DNA from 3 places in the Marinomonas sp. ef1 genome. Region 1 is predicted to be linked to each of the others. Evidence: predicted binding sites of a transcription regulator. Region 1 holds the regulator's gene; each other region holds the start of a gene.

Region 1 (2,276 bases):
TGGCGTTAAAAATTAGATTCGAAAAAGCACTGTATAGCTCTTTATAAGAGCCGTACAGTCGAGCTTCCACAGGGATATCCAAGACAAGAGTATGTTTGTCAGTCAAGATAGGCGTGGTCGCATTGGTAATGGTTTTTACTAGGTCTGAGACCTTATGCCATTGGTTTTCTTCACGCTTGTCATTACTTTCTAATCGAGACAGCAGTAACAGATCCTCGATAAGTTGTTCCATCCGCTCAGACTGCTCTGACATATTCACAATGCCTTTTTGCATGCTTTTGGGCAGGCTGTCCTTAAACATGTCTAGGGTTTCTAAATAGCCTTTAATGACCGTTAGCGGCGTTTTCAGCTCATGTGATGCGTTAGCGACAAAGTCTTTACGCATCTGCTCTAGCAAGTGTAAGCGGGTCACATCACGAACGAAAATCAAGTGATCGTTTTTATCGTACAGCGTGGTTTGAATTTCTAAATACACGCCATCTTTGGCTGGAGACTTGATGACCAAAGGTTCACCGAAGCGTTTTTGGCTGAAGTATCGGAAAAACTCAGGACTACGGACAATATTGGTAATCACTTGGCCGCGATCGACAGGACGCATTAATCCAAGAAAATGTGCTGCCGAGTTATTCCACCATTCCAAGTTGCCTTGGTTATCAGCCATGATAACGCCTTCTTTTAAGGCGGTTGTAGAGCTTTCAATTCTTGTTAGGGCTTGGCGCATGCGACGTTTGGATTTGCGCTGTTTCTTATGCAATCGATAGACTGCATCGAATACTTCACCCCAAATTCCACTGGCTTCTGGCGGTGCTGCACGACCAGAATGACGCAGCCAATTATGGAATTGATATAGCTGATAAAGTTGCCAGTACAAAGAGCCTAAAACGTACAGCAGCAAAACACCCAACAACTGACCAATGACTAGGCCTATGACAATGCAGGCTGCGAGCCCCGCGAGCCAAGTAATAATGGTGTTTCGCCAAACTGTTTTCATACGGACCTTTTTGCTGAGAAGCGGTAGCCTGTTCCTCGTACAGTTTGTATCAAGAAATCATGAGTACTACCAATGGCTTTGCGTAAACGACGTATATGGACGTCAACGGTACGTTCTTCAACGTAGACATTTCCACCCCATACTTGATCCAACAATTGTGCTCTTGAATAGGCACGCTCTTGATGGGTCATGAGAAACTTTAATAGACGGTATTCTGTCGGCCCCATATCTAAAGGACGGCTGCCTATGGTAACTCGTTGACTAATTGGATCAAGGGTTAGGCCTTCGATTTCGATTGGCTCATCAACCCCTTGAGGTGTCGCGCGGCGCAAGACAGCTTTGAGTCGTGCAACTAATTCACGAGGTGAGAAAGGCTTGGTGATGTAATCATCCGCGCCAACTTCTAAACCTTGGATCTTATTGTCTTCTTCACTTTTCGCGGTCAGCATAATGACCGGAATTTCAGCCGTCGTAGTGTCTTTTTTCAATCTGCGAGTAAGCTCAATACCGCTACCGCCGGGCATCATCCAATCTACAAGAATTAGATCTGGACGGTGGTCCACAATGATTTCATGCGCTTGCTGAATGTTTTCTGCTTCCAAATACTCGTAGCCTGCCATTTCAAGAGCGATGGCGATCATTTCGCGTATGGAAGATTCGTCGTCAATAATTAATACTTTTTTACCGGTCACAGGATTTATCCTCATCTCAGGAACGGTTTCATTAAAGCGATCTAATGTGACAATTCGGTTACATTGTCACAACTTTGCCATATATTACATAAAATAGCTTGCGACTAGACCAATGAAGACACAGTAACCAACGCGGTTGTTATCTAAAAAAGATCGGAAGTAAGCTTGGCGGTCGCGTTCTTTTGCTTGTTTAAATTGTTGATAAAAGAGTCCGACACAAACGATTAGTGATACAAAGTATAGCCAATGTAGTCCTGCTAGTAGGCCAATCCACGTCAATAAAGATAAGGTTAGCCCTTGCAGGCAAACAATGACAAATAAATCGTATTGCCCAAATAAGATTGCGGTGGATTTGACGCCTATTTTGAGATCATCTGGACGGTCTGTCATTGCATAATACGTGTCATAAGCAATGGTCCAAAAGCAATTCGCGACAAACAACATCCATAATTCGGGATCTGTTAAGTCCCCACCTTGGGCGCTGTAGGCCATAGGGATCGCCCAAGAAAAGGCCAAACCAAGGAAAAGCTGAGGCAGATGAGTATATCGTTTCATAAATGGATACAGTGCAGCAAGGCCCAAACCTGCAAACG
Region 2 (2,276 bases), on a different contig from region 1:
GTAGAAGGTCAAGGTTCATCTTTTTGGTTTCGTATACCACTCACGCTTGTGTCTGCTATGGAGCATACTTCTGTGGCCAGTTATGCTTCAGAATCGGCGGTTAGAGTGACGTTAATTTATCGTAATAAAACTGGTCGCGAGTATGTTGCTGCATTGCTCGATTCATTTGGTGTCATTTACAATGCTTACGACAGTGTTAACGGTGCGCTTGCTGATAGTGAATGGATAGGAAATTGTATATTACTGGACTCAGATGTCGTTTCGGCTGTTTCTGAAGTTTCTGAATTAGAAGTGTTCTGTAAGAAGAATGCGATTAAGCAAGTATTACTACAAGGACGTTCAAGTATGGATTTTGATAAAGAGAAGTACGATGCTTCTTTAACGAAACCCGTATTTCAGCAGCCGTTACTGGACGTTTTTGAAAATCTAAAACAGTTAGTTGAAGGAGAGCCTGTGATGGCGGCGAAAGACGTAGAAAAAACACCAGATGGACGGCCAATATTTACAGCCAAAGTTCTATTGGCGGAAGACAATTTAACCAACCAGATTGTTGCCCGTGGTTTGCTGAATTTATATGGCGTAGAAGTTGTGGTGGCGGAAAACGGTCAGAAAGCTGTTGAGCAAGCCCAATCAACTCAATTTGATATGATCTTCATGGATTGCCAGATGCCGGTAATGGATGGTTATGAAGCGACTCGAACCATTCGCCAGTTTACCGATGCTCAAACGCCTTCTGATGTAGCGATTGTTGCTCTTAGTGCTAATGCCATGAAAGGCGATGAAGACGAATGTTTTGCAGCAGGAATGAATGATCATATTGCAAAACCGATTTCACAAGATAAATTGATCGCAATACTCACAAAATGGCTTCCTTAGGGAATAGTATTGAGATGGAGATTCTTTGTCATGTTTGAGCCTAAGGTATTTGATAATACAGATTACGAGAGTCGTCTGGCCTACAACCACGAATTAATGACATTGGTTGCTGTGGAGTTTGTTAAAGAAGCAACGACCTTGTTAGGAGTGCTGCAGGCTCATATGGCAGATGAGGATTGGGATAATTTCGCTCTGGTGGCGCATCGTTTAAAAGGTGCTGCGTTGGAAGTGTCTGGTTATCGTTTTTGTCGATTAATTGCCGAGATGGAAAAACTCTCGATAAAGCGTGAAAGTGGCCTGTTTCCGACTAGCTATGTGACTTTGAATGATGAGTTTAAGGCCTTAGTGCTTGCCCTTAATCAAGAAGTTTTGCGTTAAATTTTATCTAATAGATCTTTTAATAACCTTTCATAGTGCTTTCGTTTTCACTTATTTTTCTTTCATTTCTGCTGTTTTTGCCTATTTCTCTTCTGTTTATTCGTCAAAAAGTTTCATTTGAATTGTAATTGTATTTCAAATGAAACCTAACTATCATCAAAGTGAAACATTTTCTTTCTATAGTCGTTCTTTCTTTTCTAATAAAAACTCATTGTGAGGAACACGGAAATGCATAATTTGAAGTTAGCGTCAGTTGTTGTTGGTTTATCTATTGCGAGTTCAGGCTTTGCCGCCACAGAAATAGAATGGTGGCATGCAATGGGTGGTGCAAATGGCGAAAAAGTAAATGAAATCGCCAAAGCGTTTAATGACTCTCAAGACGCTTATGAAGTGAAACCAGTTTATAAAGGTAATTATACCGAGACAATGACGTCAGCTATTGCCGCGTTTCGTGCGAAACAGCAACCGGCTATCGTTCAAGTCTTTGAAGTGGGTACCGCCAGTATGATGGCGGCAAAAGGCGCTATCTATCCAGTATATAAACTGATGAAAGATTCAGGTCAGGCGTTTGATGAAAGTGCTTACTTGAGTGCAGTTACGGGTTATTACTCGAACAGCGATGGTCAAATGCTTTCTATGCCTTTCAACAGTTCTACTCCAGTACTGTATTACAACAAAGATTTGTTCAAAAAAGCGGGTATTAGCCAAGCGCCAAAAACATGGCAAGATGTAGAAAGTGTTTCTAATAAATTGCTGGCGTCTGGCGTGACTTGCGGTTTCACAACGGCTTGGCAGTCTTGGATTCAATTGGAAAACCTAAGTGCTCGTCACAATGTGCCATTTGCTTCTTTGGATAACGGCTTTGGTGGTTTGAAAACAGAATTGAAATTTAATGGGCCATTGCAAGTTGCTCACGTACAGAAAATGGGCGAGTGGCAGAAGAGCGGTATTTTTAGCTATTCTGGCCGCACCAATGACGGTGCGGCTAAATTTTATAGCCAAGAATGCGCCATGTTTACCGA
Region 3 (2,276 bases), on a different contig from region 1:
TCTAATTCGCGTTCATACTGATCTAATAAAGTATCATAGTCATCTTGATACGCTTCCTCCACCAGCGCCAAAGCTACTTGATGCTGAAAGCTAGCCGCTTTTTCCGTATGCTTTTGAATGTATGCCAGTGAATTATCAAAATACAGCTGCTTCAAAGAATCCTTTGCTGTAACGGAATTCTTAGAGGAACTTCTTCTTTCATCCGATACGATTCTTGCAGAGGATATTTCCGCATCATAACCCATGCCAGTTTGTGCAAAGCTGACTGGCACAGTATTTAAAACGAGAATTGCGGTAAGAGACTGCAGCTTTTTTAGAAAAACTTTCTTCATAATGGTCATTCTCAATCAGTTATCAGGTAAAACTTGCTTCATAATTAACAGCGAGGTTAATTATGAAGCAAGTTTTGATTCTATTGAGGCTCAAAGATAAGAACAACACCCAAAGCACAGATGCACATTTTAACCTTATCTTTGTGCTTTTCAGATCAATTACCTGACACTAGTCTTTATAGCACACTATAAATATGGCGCTATATTATGCACGACACGATTCACATACTCTTCATTTTCACCAACTGGGGCAACGTAGTCGATAGCGTTTTTCGCTTCTTCAATGCTGTCTAACCGAGCAATAACCCAAGCAGCAAGATAATGAGAGGCCAAGCAGCCACCAGCAGTAGCTACATTTCCTTTTGCAAAAAAAGCTTGATTAAGTACTTCAACGCCAACCTCTTTTACCCATGGCAATGTTGTTATATCGGTACAAGCAGGAACATCGTCCAATAATCCCAGTTTAGCTAAAACTAAAGCGCCAGAACATTGAGCCCCAATTACCTGACGACTTGGGTCAAGTTGTAATTGCGCCATAATAGATGCATCAGCTACCACTTCTCTTGTTTTTATCCCACTCCCTACGATGACAGCATCAGCAGAAGATAAGCTTTCAAGGGAAGCCTGCCTTTCAATCACAACACCATTCATCGACTTAACTTGTTTAGTTGGGCTGGCAATAGATACCTTCCAGCCTTTATTTTTCACTCTATTCAAAATACCAAGCGCTATAAATGAGTCCAACTCATTAAAGCCATCGAAAGTTAAAATGGATATATTCATGATTTAATTTACTCCCACGTTTGATCATAAACATATCCTATTCCTTCATTTCATGATAATTAAATTCATGAGACGCATAAAACCAATGCCCTTGTTACGAATCCTCAATAGCAAGAAAGCTCGATTCAAAAGCCAAGCTGGGCATTTACTCTGAGTTTAACTAATTGAAATAAAAAGCATTCTCATTCATGAATTATTTTTTCTATTTGCAACCAAATAACTTAAACCTGTCACAGAAACTTCATCAAACCCTGATTTAATCTTTTTCAAGAACCATATCTCAGTGGTTCTCTCACTTTCTTTTTACACATGTAGTTCAGGTTGCGACCTGTAGGAATCAAGGAAAAAAACCATGACTAATTCTGTCGACTCAAATCGCCGTCGTATGCTCGGCTTTATGGCTGGAGCACCATTACTACCACTTGCAGGTGGTGTATTTAGCTCTACTGCTTTTGCTGGAATGACCGATGCCCCTCTTTCTTCTGTTAGCTTTGTTCCTATGGCCGCACCATCACTAAGCAACCCTGCAGCCATGTCAACCAATCTTATTAACTCAGCGATGCAATTGAAGTTCGAAGATGGCACAAGCCGCATGGTTAAACTGGATTACCAGCCATTCTTCATGACGGGCGACAAAGTTGCAGACGGTAATGGCAATACAGTGATTGCTGGTGGTTATTACGACATCAACAACAAGCCAATACTTGATCCAAGTGCCGGAAATCGCCAATTTTTCTCAGACTGTCCAGATGGCTCTAGCTTATTAACTGTTAAAGACGCAAAAGTTGCTGGTGTTTACGGTAATCACGTCTTTGCAGTCGTTCAATTTGAATATGCTACTCGCGATGGTGCTGGCGATGACATGTACGGCAAGCTACCTTCTCCTATTGCTATCCTGACCTTAGACCAAAATCCAGAAACTGGTGAATTGAAACTAGTTAAATACCACAACGTTGATACATCGAATGTTGGTGGTTTATGGATTACTTGTGGTGCGAGTCTATCACCTTGGGGCACTCACCTTTCCAGTGAAGAATACGAGCCAGATGCCTTTAAAGCAGATGACAAACAATTCAAAGCCTATTCTAAAAACCTATTTGGTGATGAAAACAAAGGCAAACCATACAACTATGGTCATTTGCCTGAAGTAACGGTTAACAA

What was found. The regulator PhoB, encoded in region 1, activates phosphate uptake and scavenging genes when phosphate is short. The targets are predictions, from matches to a motif close to TGTCATANNNNTGTCANA.
Region 2: the regulator PhoB is predicted to act here: its motif matches at 1,406-1,423, upstream of ugpB (sn-glycerol-3-phosphate ABC transporter substrate-binding protein UgpB).
Region 3: the regulator PhoB is predicted to act here: its motif matches at 1,333-1,350, upstream of CCS02_RS19880 (PhoX family protein).

What each region holds. Positions count from the first base shown of each region.
Region 1 covers NZ_NHTT01000004.1:220,953-223,228, forward strand. The annotation lists gene phoR (phosphate regulon sensor histidine kinase PhoR) at 1-991, opposite strand, end outside; gene phoB (phosphate regulon transcriptional regulator PhoB) at 988-1,683, opposite strand; gene ubiA (4-hydroxybenzoate octaprenyltransferase) at 1,768-2,276, opposite strand, start outside.
Region 2 covers NZ_NHTT01000006.1:148,992-151,267, reverse strand. The annotation lists gene CCS02_RS10255 (ATP-binding protein) at 1-876, shown strand, start outside; gene CCS02_RS10250 (Hpt domain-containing protein) at 907-1,254, shown strand; gene ugpB (sn-glycerol-3-phosphate ABC transporter substrate-binding protein UgpB) at 1,483-2,276, shown strand, end outside.
Region 3 covers NZ_NHTT01000019.1:44,600-46,875, reverse strand. The annotation lists gene CCS02_RS19890 (hypothetical protein) at 1-332, opposite strand, end outside; gene CCS02_RS19885 (DJ-1/PfpI family protein) at 519-1,115, opposite strand; gene CCS02_RS19880 (PhoX family protein) at 1,468-2,276, shown strand, end outside.